One region of the Limosilactobacillus allomucosae genome, then DNA from elsewhere that is predicted to be linked to it. Evidence: riboswitches for the same ligand, from Rfam matches in the RefSeq annotation. Region 1 holds a riboswitch; each other region holds the start of a gene.
What was found. A riboswitch is a leader RNA that binds a small molecule or an ion and turns the genes downstream of it on or off. The one in region 1 is predicted to bind thiamine pyrophosphate.
Positions count from the first base shown of each region.

Region 2: linked by a shared signal. The riboswitch ahead of thiW (energy coupling factor transporter S component ThiW) and the one ahead of thiM (hydroxyethylthiazole kinase) in region 1 are both predicted to bind thiamine pyrophosphate.
Region 3: linked by a shared signal. The riboswitch ahead of ABC765_RS10520 (ECF transporter S component) and the one ahead of thiM (hydroxyethylthiazole kinase) in region 1 are both predicted to bind thiamine pyrophosphate.

Region 1 is NZ_CP154878.1:1,334,473-1,338,810, forward strand. It holds gene ABC765_RS06330 (APC family permease) at 1-1,075, opposite strand, end outside; TPP riboswitch at 1,263-1,371, shown strand; gene thiM (hydroxyethylthiazole kinase) at 1,451-2,239, shown strand; gene thiD (bifunctional hydroxymethylpyrimidine kinase/phosphomethylpyrimidine kinase) at 2,242-3,039, shown strand; gene thiE (thiamine phosphate synthase) at 3,049-3,690, shown strand; gene ABC765_RS06350 (TenA family protein) at 3,711-4,338, shown strand, end outside.
Region 2 is NZ_CP154878.1:2,163,287-2,167,624, reverse strand. It holds gene ABC765_RS10150 (prolyl-tRNA synthetase associated domain-containing protein) at 1-450, opposite strand, end outside; gene ABC765_RS10145 (hypothetical protein) at 621-1,406, shown strand; gene ABC765_RS10140 (TetR/AcrR family transcriptional regulator) at 1,493-2,068, opposite strand; gene ABC765_RS10135 (cytochrome b5 domain-containing protein) at 2,204-2,437, opposite strand; gene thiW (energy coupling factor transporter S component ThiW) at 2,536-3,030, opposite strand; TPP riboswitch at 3,144-3,236, opposite strand; gene ABC765_RS10125 (efflux RND transporter periplasmic adaptor subunit) at 3,473-4,338, shown strand, end outside.
Region 3 is NZ_CP154878.1:2,246,533-2,250,870, reverse strand. It holds gene ABC765_RS10525 (ABC transporter ATP-binding protein) at 1-1,317, opposite strand, end outside; gene ABC765_RS10520 (ECF transporter S component) at 1,317-1,895, opposite strand; TPP riboswitch at 1,985-2,074, opposite strand; gene hemH (ferrochelatase) at 2,335-3,351, shown strand; gene ABC765_RS10510 (nucleoside hydrolase) at 3,400-4,338, opposite strand, start outside.

The sequences.
Region 1 (4,338 bases):
TCGCCACGAATGCGTACTGAACAACGGCAATCATGATGCTGCAGGGAATCAGCGCCAGATAATCCCCCGCCATTACCAAAATCAAAACAATGCCAGCCGTCAAAAGCGTGGCAACGTATGGAACGCCATTTTGTGATTTGATGCCGATAAACCTGGGCAGCAGCGCTTTTTCATTAGCCAGCGACGAAACCACGTATGGCGTACTGTAAAACATTGAGATCGCAACGCCGGCAATCGATCCTAACATGCCGATCATAATCACGGCCTCGCCCAGCTTGCCAAACTGCTGACCAAACGCCCAAGCCAGCGGTGCGTCTGCGTTGTCGATTCGATTGCCAAGCATCCCGATTGCCACGCTCATGGTAACCATATAGATGACGGCAACGCTAATGACCACGCCAATCAAAAGCTTTGGCAGGTTCTTTTTGGAATTGTGAATGGACGATGCCTGTACCGGCAAAAAAGAAAATCCTGGAAACATAAAGAAGATCAGCATAAACGCATGATCAAAGTCATCAATCGAATTATGAACCGCAGCATTAAAGTTGCCCGGCTTGACGTAAAAAATCCCCAGCACGACAAACAATCCCAAAACTGCCAGCTTCAAGACCGTTGAAAAGTTATTGGCCCAAGTTGATGCCTTTTTACCCAGCAGCCGGATCGTCAATAAAATCAGAATCATTCCCAGTCCAGCCCAGCGATAGACCGTAATCTCGCTTAATCGCGGCAGCCATGGTCGCAGCCCGCGTAAAAAAGCCGCGATCTCGGTAGCAATAGCCGCGGCGCCCTGCAGCCAGGTAAACAGCCCGATCTCAAAGCCCCAAAATCGGCCAAACTCTTTGTAGGTATAATACCAGCCCGCGCCATTCCCCGAAAAGTGATGCGCCATCTCGGCATAACAATAGGCCATTGCCAAGACTGCCAATGCCGCCAGCAGAATCAAGGCCAGGCTCCAGTTGCCGGCATCCTGAAACAGCACGCCAGGCAATAAAAAGATGCCGGACCCGACCATGCTGTTGATCCCGAATAAAAACACCGAGGCAAAGCTGATTTTGCCCGCTTGATGATTTGGCATGTCCATCCCCCCTTTTTAATATAATTATAATAAATCTATCACTGAATTGACTGCTTGATAAGTTTTCAAAGATAAAATCGTATGGCTAACGACTTTATTGATTGAAATTGATCATCGCGTCCCATTGAATTAATTAAACCTTTCTAAATTTGAATTTTCTGCTATACTAAAAACTAAGTTGAATATTTTTCCGCACTAGGGGAGTCCATGTTCTGGACTGAGACGCGCGCAGTGACGCGTAAACTCTTTGAACCTGTTAAGTCGATGCTTGCGAAGGAAAGTGCTTCTTCTTTTTGAATTGGAATCAACCAGATCCGCGAGCGTTTTAACGAGTTCGCGGATTTTTTATTTCAGCCAATCAAAGGAGGAATTCAAATGAGTCTGATTGCACAGCTGCGCAAACAAAATCCGGTCGTCTTAACGGTTGCCAACATGGTTACGCCCGCTGATGTTGCCAATGGTTTAAACGTTTTAGGCGCTTCGCCAATCATGTCCAAGGCGCCCGAAGAAGCCGAAGACATGGTCAAGATTGCCCAGGCCGTTACGATTAATCTGGGAACCGTTGAAGCCGCACAAAGAGAAGAGATGCTGGCGGTTATGGATGCCGCGCAGTTTTTAGAGGTCCCAGCCGTTTTTGACCCGGTGGCCTGTGCCGGCAGCGCCTACCGTACTCAGGTCGCCAACGAGCTTTTGAGCAAGTATCACTTTGCCTGCATCCGCGGCAATGCCGGCGAGATTGCTGCGTTAGCCGGGATTGACTGGCAAAGCCACGGCATCGATGCGGGATCTGGTGATGGTGATCTGACCGCCATCGCGCAGAAATGTGCTCAAAAATACCAAACCGTTGTTGCAATGACTGGAGCCGTAGATATCATCACTGATGGTCAAAAAGTCATCAAGGTTCCGTTTGGCTCGCCGCTATTTGCCGTTCACGTGGGAACTGGCGACATGCTTTCCAGTATTATCGCGGCCTTTATCGGTTTGGGCGGCAGTGTCTTGGAAGCGGCCGCCACGGCTTGCAAGGTATTTGCCTTAGCCGGCCAGGCCGCGGCTAAAAAGACCCAGATGCCAAGCCGCTGGTATAACATGTTTTTGGACAATCTTTACCAAGCCGATGATCAATTGATTGCAGCCTGGCAAACCGAATTACAGAAAGAAGACTGAAGATGATCAATGAATTTCCACAAGCCCTTTCGATTGCTGGCTCTGATTCAGGTGGCGGCGCGGGCATGCAGGCAGATCTAAAAACCATGCAGATGCGGCATGTTTTTGCCACGACTGTTTTAGTGGCCATTACGGCACAAAACACGCTGGGGGTTCAAGACGCCATGCCGCTGCCAAAAAAAATCATTGATGAGCAGTTTGCCTCCTTAAACGCCGATTTAAAGATCCGGGCCTGCAAAACGGGCATGCTGGCTGACACTGAAACCGTTGAAACCGTCGTCGCCAATCTTAGACAATACGACTTTGGACCATTGATAGTTGATCCAGTCATGATTGCCAAAGGCGGCGCGCATCTGTTGACCGATGAGGCAATCAGCACGGTCAGGACCAAGCTGCTTCCCCTCGCCGATCTGGTAACGCCCAACCTGCCGGAAGCAGAGGCACTGGCTGAAATGACGATCAAGAACAACGCCGATATGAAAGAAGCTGGACAGCGGCTGCAGGCTTTAGGCGCCAAGAACGTCTTGGTTAAGGGCGGTCATTTTAATGATCAAAAACAGGCCAGTGACTTTGTATTGCTGGCTGATGGATCAAGTTTTTGGATGAGCTCGCCCCGGATCGACACCAAACGCACGCACGGTACTGGTGATACGATCTCTGCCTGCATTACTGCCGAGCTGGCTAAGGGCGTGTCGATGGAGAACGCGATTCGTATCGGCAAGGCATACGTGGAAGCCACGATTCGCGATGGCATCCAGGTTGGGCACGGGCACGGTCCTTTGAATCACTGGGCAGTCTAGGAGGTCCGTATGCAATTTAGAGAAGAAATGCTTCACTGCTATCTGGTTGGCGGCACCCAAGACGTCAATCATGATCCAAAACAGTTTCTAAATGACGTATCAATCGCAATGGACAGCGGCATTACCGCCTTTCAGTATCGCGAAAAAGGTACCAGCCAGCTCAACCAAGAACAGCGCGTGCAGCTGGGACTGAAGCTGCGCAGACTTGCCGATCAGCATCATATTCCGCTGATCGTTGATGATGACGTTGAATTGGCCCAGGCAATCAACGCTGACGGCATCCACGTTGGTCAAAAGGATCAGCGTGTCGAACAGGTCTTAGCCGCGGTTGGGGATACTATGTTTGTCGGCTATTCATGCAATCAGCCAGCACAGATCGAGCATGCTAATCAGCTGCCGGTGGCCTATGTTGGCAGTGGTCCGATTTTTCCAACCAACTCAAAAAATGATGCTGATCCAGCGATGGGACTTGAAAAACTGCATGAGCTGGTCACGCTAAGCACCCATCCAATCGTGGCCATTGGCGGCATTACCGAAGCCAACATGGCTAAGACGCTTGCTGCCGGAGTCGCTGGTCTTTCAATGATCTCGATGATTCTGCAAAGTGCTGACATTCAAAAAACCGTTCAGCATATCAATTCTTTATACTAGATCAACCAGGTGAAATTTTTATGAACGACGCAAAAACCACTAAATTTTCTGAAAAACTGCATCAAGCAGCTGCACCACTCTGGCAAAAAAGCATTCACCATCCATTTATCACTGAACTGGCCAGCGGCAAACTGCCATTGGCAACCTTTCGCTATTATCTGACGCAGGATACCAAATACCTGACCGCGTTTGAAAAGCTGCACGAAAAAACCGCCGCCCTGCTTCCTCAATCACAGGGCGCGCTGCTCTTAAAGCTGGCCAACGGTTCCGGAGAAGACATTCAGCGCAGTCCAATGCTGCAACAGCTCAAGCTCAGTCCAGCAGAGATTCAGCAAGCTCCCATCGCTCCTAACAACTACGCTTACATTACCCATATGGAACATCAGCTGAACGTTGATCCCGCTGCTGCCGTGACCGCTCTTTTGCCCTGCTACTGGCTTTATGATGAGATTGCCGACTACTGGAAAGATCAGACCAGTCCCGTTCCCGTCTACCAAGCATTTTTTGACAGCTATCAGACAGTCGGTTTTGATACCAGTACTCAACAGCTGATCGGCTTAGTCAACGAACTGGCCGCCAACAGCAGTGAAACCGTCAAGCAACAGATGATGACGGCCTTTTTGCGCAGCAGCAGCTATGAGCTGGGCT
Region 2 (4,338 bases), 830 kb from region 1:
ATCGGCCGCTGAAAGAAAGATCGTATGCGTATTGATGTTGGGATGGAACGTTAATGGAATGTTTTCATCCAGCATGTCTTGATCAAAGTAGATCTGAATGTTGTGAGCCGTGTTGTTCATAATGCCAAATGGCGAAACGATGCCGGCCTCAAGTCCCAGCTGCTCTTCGATGTCACTGTCATGAGCCATTGAGATGCGCTTAGTGCCGGTAAGCTCTTGAAACTCTTTAAAGTCCATGCGCTTGGCATCGTCCATGATCACCAGGTAGAAGTTTTTCTTTTTATCCTTTAGAAACATCGATTTGGTGCGGACGCCGATTTTACCAGCGATATAGGCATCGGCTTCTTCAGTGGTCTTAGCGGCGGGATGGTCCACCATTTCGTATTTGATGTCCAGTTTTTGCAGCTCGTCAAGCAGTTCTTGGTAGGCAATTGCAGAACCTTTAGTCATTGTTAACAATCCTTTCAGTAATCGCTTTCTTTATTATGCTATATGTTACATCAATTTTGACAGAATTTGAATTGTGTCAGATTATTTGAACGGTTCCGCGATTCTGTCAATCTTCGTTGGGAAAATTTCGTTAGGATATAGTCAATAAATAAATTAGGAAGTGAGTTTGAATGACTGAATTTTCAATTACGACAACGATCAACGGCCAGATCTATACTGAAGAACAGCTGGAACGCTTGAAGTACGAACGGGCACTGCACGTTTTGCATGAGTTCAAACGATTAGGCGTTGACTTGAAAGATGAGGATGGAAAAGTATATTCTGATACGGATCTAAACTGGCTGGAACCGCAAAAGGCAATGCGTCTGCTTGAAAAAACGCATTATGCAATAGGAAGCGAGCAGACGATGAAGATCATGAAGCCGGTATTTGAAGATTCTGCCAAACGCTGGCATGAATTTAATCAGCGGCCGATTGAAGAACAGGGCTGCTGGCTGGGAGTGACACATTTTGACATTAAGGGCTTAACCATGCCGCAGGTTCAAAAGGCTATGGCAACAATGCAGAATGGAATGACGCCGTTTAAGATTATGCCTGAACATTATGGCGTGGCAGGCGAGATTGCTACTGGCCAGACGATTATGGAGACTTTTGGCTGTTTTGGCGAACCGGTCTGCACGCACGGGATAGGTTCACAAACGATTCCTGCTTATACTCGAGCAAAGCGGCACGAAGACTATCCGCTGGTACTGGCTGGAGAGGTCCATCTGGCTGATAATAATGAAAATATTCATGTGGGTGCTATTCACGAGTTTAAACCAAATTCAGAGGGCCTAGAGATGATCTCAACGTTCTTCTGCCCCAAGGATGCTCCGCAGGCAATTGCCAAGGGACATACGATTCACTTTGCATTAGAGGTTGGCGGCATGATGAAACTGGCAGCCGGTGTAAAGTAGCATCAGTATCAAAAGCAGTTAAATAAACGGATTTTACAAGGAATGCAGATAAGCGAAAAGCTGAAATCAGTCCGGCAAGGCTGACTTCAGCTTTTTTTGACATCTTCTTTTTGTGAAAGAACCATTATCTGTTGGATAAAGCGGCGCAGAAAATCGGCCAGTTCGTCGATTGAGATTGCGTCGGGATGATAGATCCACCAGTGAATGATACTCATCCGAGCGCCGTTAGTAGCCTCGTTAAGCAGTGCGAGCTCGATTGAATTATTAGGGTGTGTCAGTGCATGCTCGTATTCCTGTGCCATTGGCAGAAAAAAGCGTCCCAGCTGATATTGAAAATAAGGATCGCCATTTGGTCCCATCAGTAGCTTAAGGGTAGGAAAATGCTGCTGAATATGAGTTAGTTTCACTATAAGCAGATCGTGGATTTTCTGTGAATCGGCCAGATTGCCAATTGGAACAGTCATCTGCGGAAGTTCGTTGAATAAGCTGTTTTCAACGTCTGAAAGTAAATCGTATATCGAATCATAATAGGTGTAGAAAGTTCCGCGACTGATGCCGGCAGCTTTAGCTAATTGGCTGACTTTTATCTGATCGTAGCGCGTTGATTTCAACATTTGCAAAAAGGCTGTCTGAATTTTTTGTTCAGTAGTAACTTTAGCCATGGCTTACTCCCTTCTAATCATTTCATCTTGATGTCATATTAATTCAGCTGGCGTTCTCGGTGCAATAAAAAACGCTGTCAATATTGGATTGACAGCTGTTTTTTAGTTTAGATGATTATAGATGAATCTCAGCGACTAGTCAGCCAGCTTACCGACTACTTGCAGCTTGCCTAAGACGCTTTCGCCATGAGGAGCATGAGCAATGGCCGCGGTGGCATCAGTGCCGGCCGTAACGCCATGGTGCTTGCCGCCTTGCCATGCTGACACTTCAGTTACGTCATAGACCGTGCCCTTAACGGCAACATAGGCTGGCTGACCGTTTTGACCATTGAACTGCTTTAATTCGGCTAAGGTAAATGTTTTTTCCATTTGCTGATTCCTCCTTAATGAGAAAACGATTGTAGCTTGATAACTGAATTGTACAAGAGAACATGGAAAAAAGCCAAATAACTGCCCCTAAATAAATATTAAATTTTGGCAAAGCGACTGATTGGCTGCCAGGCGGCTTTTAAGATCACCCAGGCCAACAGGCCGCCAACGATGGCACTGACTGCAAAGCTGGGGACGAATAAGAAAAGCGATCCTTTAGCACCCATCAGCAAAGCAGCGATTGGATAGGAAACCAGCGCGCCAATCAAACCCGTGCCGATCAATTCGCCCAAAGCTGCCAGCCATATCTTGCCAAACCGCTTAAACATCCAGCCGCTCAGCCAGGCGCCAAAGATGCTGCCAGGATAGGCCAAAAGCGTCCCCGTGCCTAAAAGATTGCGCACGGTTGAGGTCAAAAGCGCCTGCACGACTGCCCATTCCGGTCCCAAGACCACGCCAGCAACAATATTGATCAGACTTTGCGTTGGTGCGCATTTGGCCACGCCGATGGGAAATGAGAACATGCTGCCGCCACAAACGGCCAGTGCCGATAACACAGCGGTCAGCACCAGCTGATAGGTCCGTTTTTTCATAAGGTTCCTCCTAAAAAACTTTTTAAAATCGTCTCAAACCAATAAAAAAACTCTTTCCCAGTGCCGAGAAAGAGTGCTTAATCATTAATCAAAAGAACGTGACGATGCGGCCACGCCAAATTAAGCTGTCTCCCTCCGCTAGTACTAACTAGATCAGGTTATGTGGGTATTTCTCAGCCAAATCAATGGCACCCCAGACAGAGTCATTTTATTTCAACTACTATTTAACCACTGCAGCACCAGGGTTGACAAGTGGCGATGGCACTGCATTCATTGGTCGATAGATAAAGTATTTAAGTAATTTTTGAAATAAGGATTGCCTTTTAAGAAAAATTTGGTATTATCTAGTTAATCACTTAAGTAACTAACTAAAACATCTGTTGCTTTTGGTACTTTTGTCGCATTGAAATGGATTTTTGAGAAGTAGAAATTGGGGAAGATTATGCAAAAAATAAAACATTGGGTAAAAAATCACCGCAAGACAACGATCGGCACGGCAATCGTTTTGGTTTTGCTGATTGGGATGGGGATCATCAATAAAATCAAGCAGAATAAGGCCGCGCAGTCTTCACGCTATGTCGTTGCCAAGGTTGCCAAAACAACGCCTTTGACGCTGACCGGGACCGTTGCCGCCCAACAGCAGCAGGTCTTGAGTCTGCCATCTGGCAAGGTGCAGTCGATCGGGGTTGCCAACGGACAAAAGGTCAGTGAGGGTGATCCTTTGGTAACGACCTACAGCGAGAGTGCCAATGAAGAACTGACCGATGCCAAGCAGGAACTGGCCAAGGCACAGCGCAACGTAACGGCACAGCAAAACAATGTCAGTGCGGCGCAAAAGGATGCGGCTGCGCAAAGCGAGGATGGCACGGCTTCTGGATCGGCCAGCAGCGTTGCCCAGGCCCAAGCCAGTCTGGCCGATGCGCAAAGCGACGTTACGGCAGCTCAAAACAAGGTCAACACGCTGAGTCAAAAGGTCACCCAGACTTTAACGGCACCATTTGACGGTACGGTTACGGTTGACGATACCAAGCAGGATGCACCGGTAATCACGATCTACTCCAACGATCTGAAGTTTAAGAGCAAGGTATCAGAATATAACTACAGTAAGCTTAAAACCGGTCAGGAGATTCACGTGCGGGCACTGGCAACGGGCAAACAGGCCGATACGACGATCAGCTACCTGGCCACGGTGCCGACCACGAACTCGCAAAGCAATGGTGCCAGCTACGAGGTTGACGCCGACTTGAGCAGTGAAGACTTTATGGATGGGCAGACGGTCAAGGCTTCAGTTGCGCAAAACCAGCTGCG
Region 3 (4,338 bases), 910 kb from region 1:
GCCCTCCAGCTGGTGGCTGATAATGATCATTGTTTGCGGGTAGACTTTTTGGCTGGCCTTGATCAGATCAACGACATTATGCAGCGAATGAAGATCAAGGCCGCTAAAAGGCTCATCCAACAGCAGAACCGGCTGCCCCATCATCAGCATTAAAAGCAGCTGCAGCTTTTTTTGCTGACCGCCAGAAAGCGAGTAGACTACGCGCTCCTGCAATTCACTCAAACCAAGCAGCTTAAGTGCCGCGGTCAGGTGTTCCTCGTCAAAGTAGGGATTACGGCCTTTTTTAAGACTCAGCGCCAGCTCCTCTTTAACCGTTACGCTAAGAAACTGGTCGACGGCATGCTGGAAGACGTAGCCGACCTGTTGAGCGTAACGGCGCGGCTTGATTTTTTGACTGTCCTGACCGTTATAGACGATCGTTCCCTGATAAGCCGCCAAGTGCGTAATAGCCTTAAACAATGAGGACTTCCCGGTTCCTGTAGCACCAGTCAACAGTGTCGTCTGATTTTTAAAAAACGAAAAGTCATTTGCCAAGATCAGCTTTTGATCCCCGTGTTCAATCGTCAAGTTTTTGAGTGTTAAAATCGGCTGATCGCTGGCAGTCGGCAGTTTGACATGATGCACCGTGGCGGCCAGCTGATCGGCAGACTTAAGCAGCGCATCACTGGCAGCGGCGTCAAGCAACTCGGCTCGCTGATTTTCAAAGCGAATCACCTGTTTAGCCAAGCCGCGATAGCCATGCAGGTCATGATCAGCAACGATAATCGTTTTGTGATACTTTTGCTGCAATAAGGTCAGCTGCTGAATCAATAAAGTCCGATTATGGTTGTCGATGCTGGCAAATGGCTCGTCCAACAGCAGAATATCGGTATCCATCGCGACTAAAACGGCCAAGGCGGCCCGCTGCTGCTCGCCGCCTGACATCGTGGCCAGCTGACGATCGCGCAGGTGTTCAATGCCGCAGAATTTTAAGGCATGCTCAATGCGGGCAGGCATCTCGTTGGCAGGCAGCTGCAGGTTTTCCAAGGCAAATTCCAATTCATGCTGCGGCGTATCAAGCGCGAACTGCATACCGGGATCCTGAAACATCATCGCAACGGTTAAACCATTCGGCAGCTCGATGTTTTCTTGCAGAATCCGGCCGCCGTATTTAGGCAGCAGACCGGCTAAGAGGCGCATCAGCGTGGATTTGCCGCTGCCGGAAGCACCATAAAGAAGCGTCCAGGAATCAACCGGAATTTTCAGCGTAACGTCTTTTAACGTTGGGCGCTTTGGCGTATATGCAAAAGTCAGATTGTCAATTGCCAAATGATTCATTAGTCGTTAAATTCCTCGCGTTTCATGACGTGCGAGCGTTCCAGAAGCCGTTCGATCAGCATTACCAAAACGCCGCAGAAGAAGAACATTGAAAGCAGCCGGCCGCTAAAGTAGTAAACGTTTTTGAAGCCAAACTTGTTGTAGCCATTGCGGAACCAATCCCAAGCAAACGTTACGATTGTCGTGGTAATGGTTGTTGAAACGGCCCCCAGCCAGTCGTAGTGCTTGTAGCCGGTAAACGTAAAGCCCAGTTCGCTGGCAATCCCTTGAACGGCACCAGAAATCAGATTGGCTGCGCCCCATTGATCACCAATCAAGGCTTCACCAGCGGCGCCTAAAAACTCGCCAAGGAAAGGTGCACCAGGTTTTTTCAGCATAAATCCCGCCATCGGACCGGCCATGCACCAAAGTCCCATGGTTAGATCGTTACCCATCATTGGCAGCTTGAGCGGCGTAAAGACAATGGTCAGCGCGTTGTACATAAAAGCAGCTGCCCAGTAGATCACCCCAAAGATAATGCCGACCAGTGCCAGCAGGATGATGTCGCGCAGATGAAACTTGTTATTTTTTTTGGCCATGAAAGACCCTCCTAATGATTGAAATTTTCAATCACCTGTCCAAAAGAAAACCCACTATGGAAAAGATCCACAGTGGGGCTGATTACAACAGATTATTTACCGTATCTCCCTTCGCTGGAATTATCCAGAGCAGGTTCAATGGGTATTATCTCAGCCGTATGGCACCCCAGACATGAATGATTGATCGTTTTCATCTTACAAAATAACTTGGCATAGTGCAAGCCGGCAGAAATTTTATCGAAGTTTAATTTGAAATAAAAAAGGGGTTTAAGCAGATAAATTGATTTGAATCAAGCAGGGTTTTTAAATTCATTGAAATTCACTGATAATCATTTGATCAGCTTGAATACAATATATGGCGTTTGATCATAAAAATAGCTACTAGATGTCGTGCTAGAATGGTCTTATTGAATTACAAATAAGAGTAAGAGGCAAGATTATGAAGAAAAATCAAAAAGGCATCCTGCTGGTTAATCTTGGAACGCCAAGTGATCCCAGCGTTCCAGCAGTTACCAGATTTCTACGGCGGTTCTTAAGCGATCGGCGGGTCATTCATATGCCGCCATTGATCTGGCAGCCAATTCTAAACATGATGGTGCTGCCCAAACATGCTCCCAAGTCGGCCGCCAATTATGAGCAGCTGTGGTCATCAGAGATTGGTTCGCCTTTGCTGCATTATACCCAGCGCCAAGCCCAGCTGCTGCAAAAGCGACTGCCGGATTATACGGTTCGCTATGCCATGAGCTACAGTCAGCCGCTGATTGGTGCGGTCTTAAAAGAATTTGAGTTTCAAGGAATCACTGATTTAACGATTATTCCAATGTATCCGCAGTATTCAACTACGACCACGGCTTCGGTTCAAGATGATGTCGCTCGGTTTTACCAGGATCGCAAAATAGTTCCGGAAATTAGATTCGTCAGTGACTACAGCAGTTTTTGGCCTTATGTCAAAGCATTATCGAATAAACTGCAAAAAGCGGTTGCTAAAATGAATCCAGATGCAATCGTCTTTTCATATCATGGTATTCCGCTCAGTTATCAAAAGGCTGGGGATCCATACGCCCAACGCTGCCGGCAAACGACCATGGCGGTAATTGAACGTTTGGGGCTGCAGGTTCCCTGTTTTCAAGCCTATCAGTCGCGCTTTGGACCGGCAAAGTGGCTGACGCCGGCCACCAAAGATCTTTTGACTGCACTGCCTAAGCAAGGCTATCGCAAGGTACTGGTTATCGCGCCTAGTTTTACCGCTGACTGTCTGGAGACGATTCAAGAATTGGGTGAGGAGAACCGCAATGCCTTTTTGGCTGCTGGTGGAAGCGAATATCAATTGCTGCCAGCTTTAAATGATGATGCCGAGTGGATTGAGGCCTTAGCTCAATTAACGCTTCTAAACGCCGTTATGCCAGCTCAAAATGCGGCTATGAATCTGCCATCAGCTGATCTGCAGACTGAATAGGATTAAAAAACCTCATCGGCAAGCACCGATGAGGTTTTTGATTGGTAATTAGTGTTCTTTCAAGACGCTGTTCAAACGTTCCATGAATACCTTCAAGTAACGTTCTTTGTCAACGTTAACGGCAACCTTAACGTTTGGATTAGGATCGTTCAGGCGTGAGTTATCGCCAATCGTCCGGCCGTAGTTGTGTTCGTCGTAGTTAACCTTCATGAACAGGCTGATCGTTTGAACAAAGGTAGGGTCGATGGAGACACCGACTGCCAGTGGGTCATGCAGGGCACAGCCGTTCTTGTCGATGTCCAGGTTGTAGTAGGCATCGATGTAGAAGTCGGTAATGTCAGCGTAGGCCTTGCCAGCTTTCGTACCCAGGTCGCGCCATTGCTGCGTTTCCTTCTTAGTCAAAAGCGTGCGCAGCGTAACGTCCAGGCCAACCATCGTCAATGGCAGGTCGCTTTGCAGAACCGTGTTGGCAGCTTTGGCGTCTTGGTTGATGTTGGCTTCAGCAACGTCAGTAACGTTACCTTCAACCGTCAATGCACCACCCATGAACGTAACGTTGCCAATCAGGTGAGCAATTTCAGGATCCTTTTCCAGGGCAGCGGCCAGGTTGGTCATTGGGCCAGTAGGAATGATGATCAGATCCTTGCCGTACTTGTGGGCTGCTTCGATGTAGAAGTCGACGCCGGATTCGGCTTCTACGGCACGCTTAGGGGTTGGCAGCTCAACATCGCCAATCCCGTTGTTACCGTGAATGTCTTTAGAAACCTGCATAACTTCAAAGCTGTCGGTCGTGCTGGAGTGTGGCAGACCTTTGTAGACAGGCACATCGGTTTGGCCGAGCAGTTCCAAAAGCTTCAGACTGTTTTCAGCACAAACGTCCAGCAGGTTGTTGCCGTATGAAGCTACGATCCCGATCAGATCAACTTCTGGATCAGCAACTGCGTAAGCCAGAGCCAAAGCGTCGTCAACACCAGTGTCCAAGTCTAG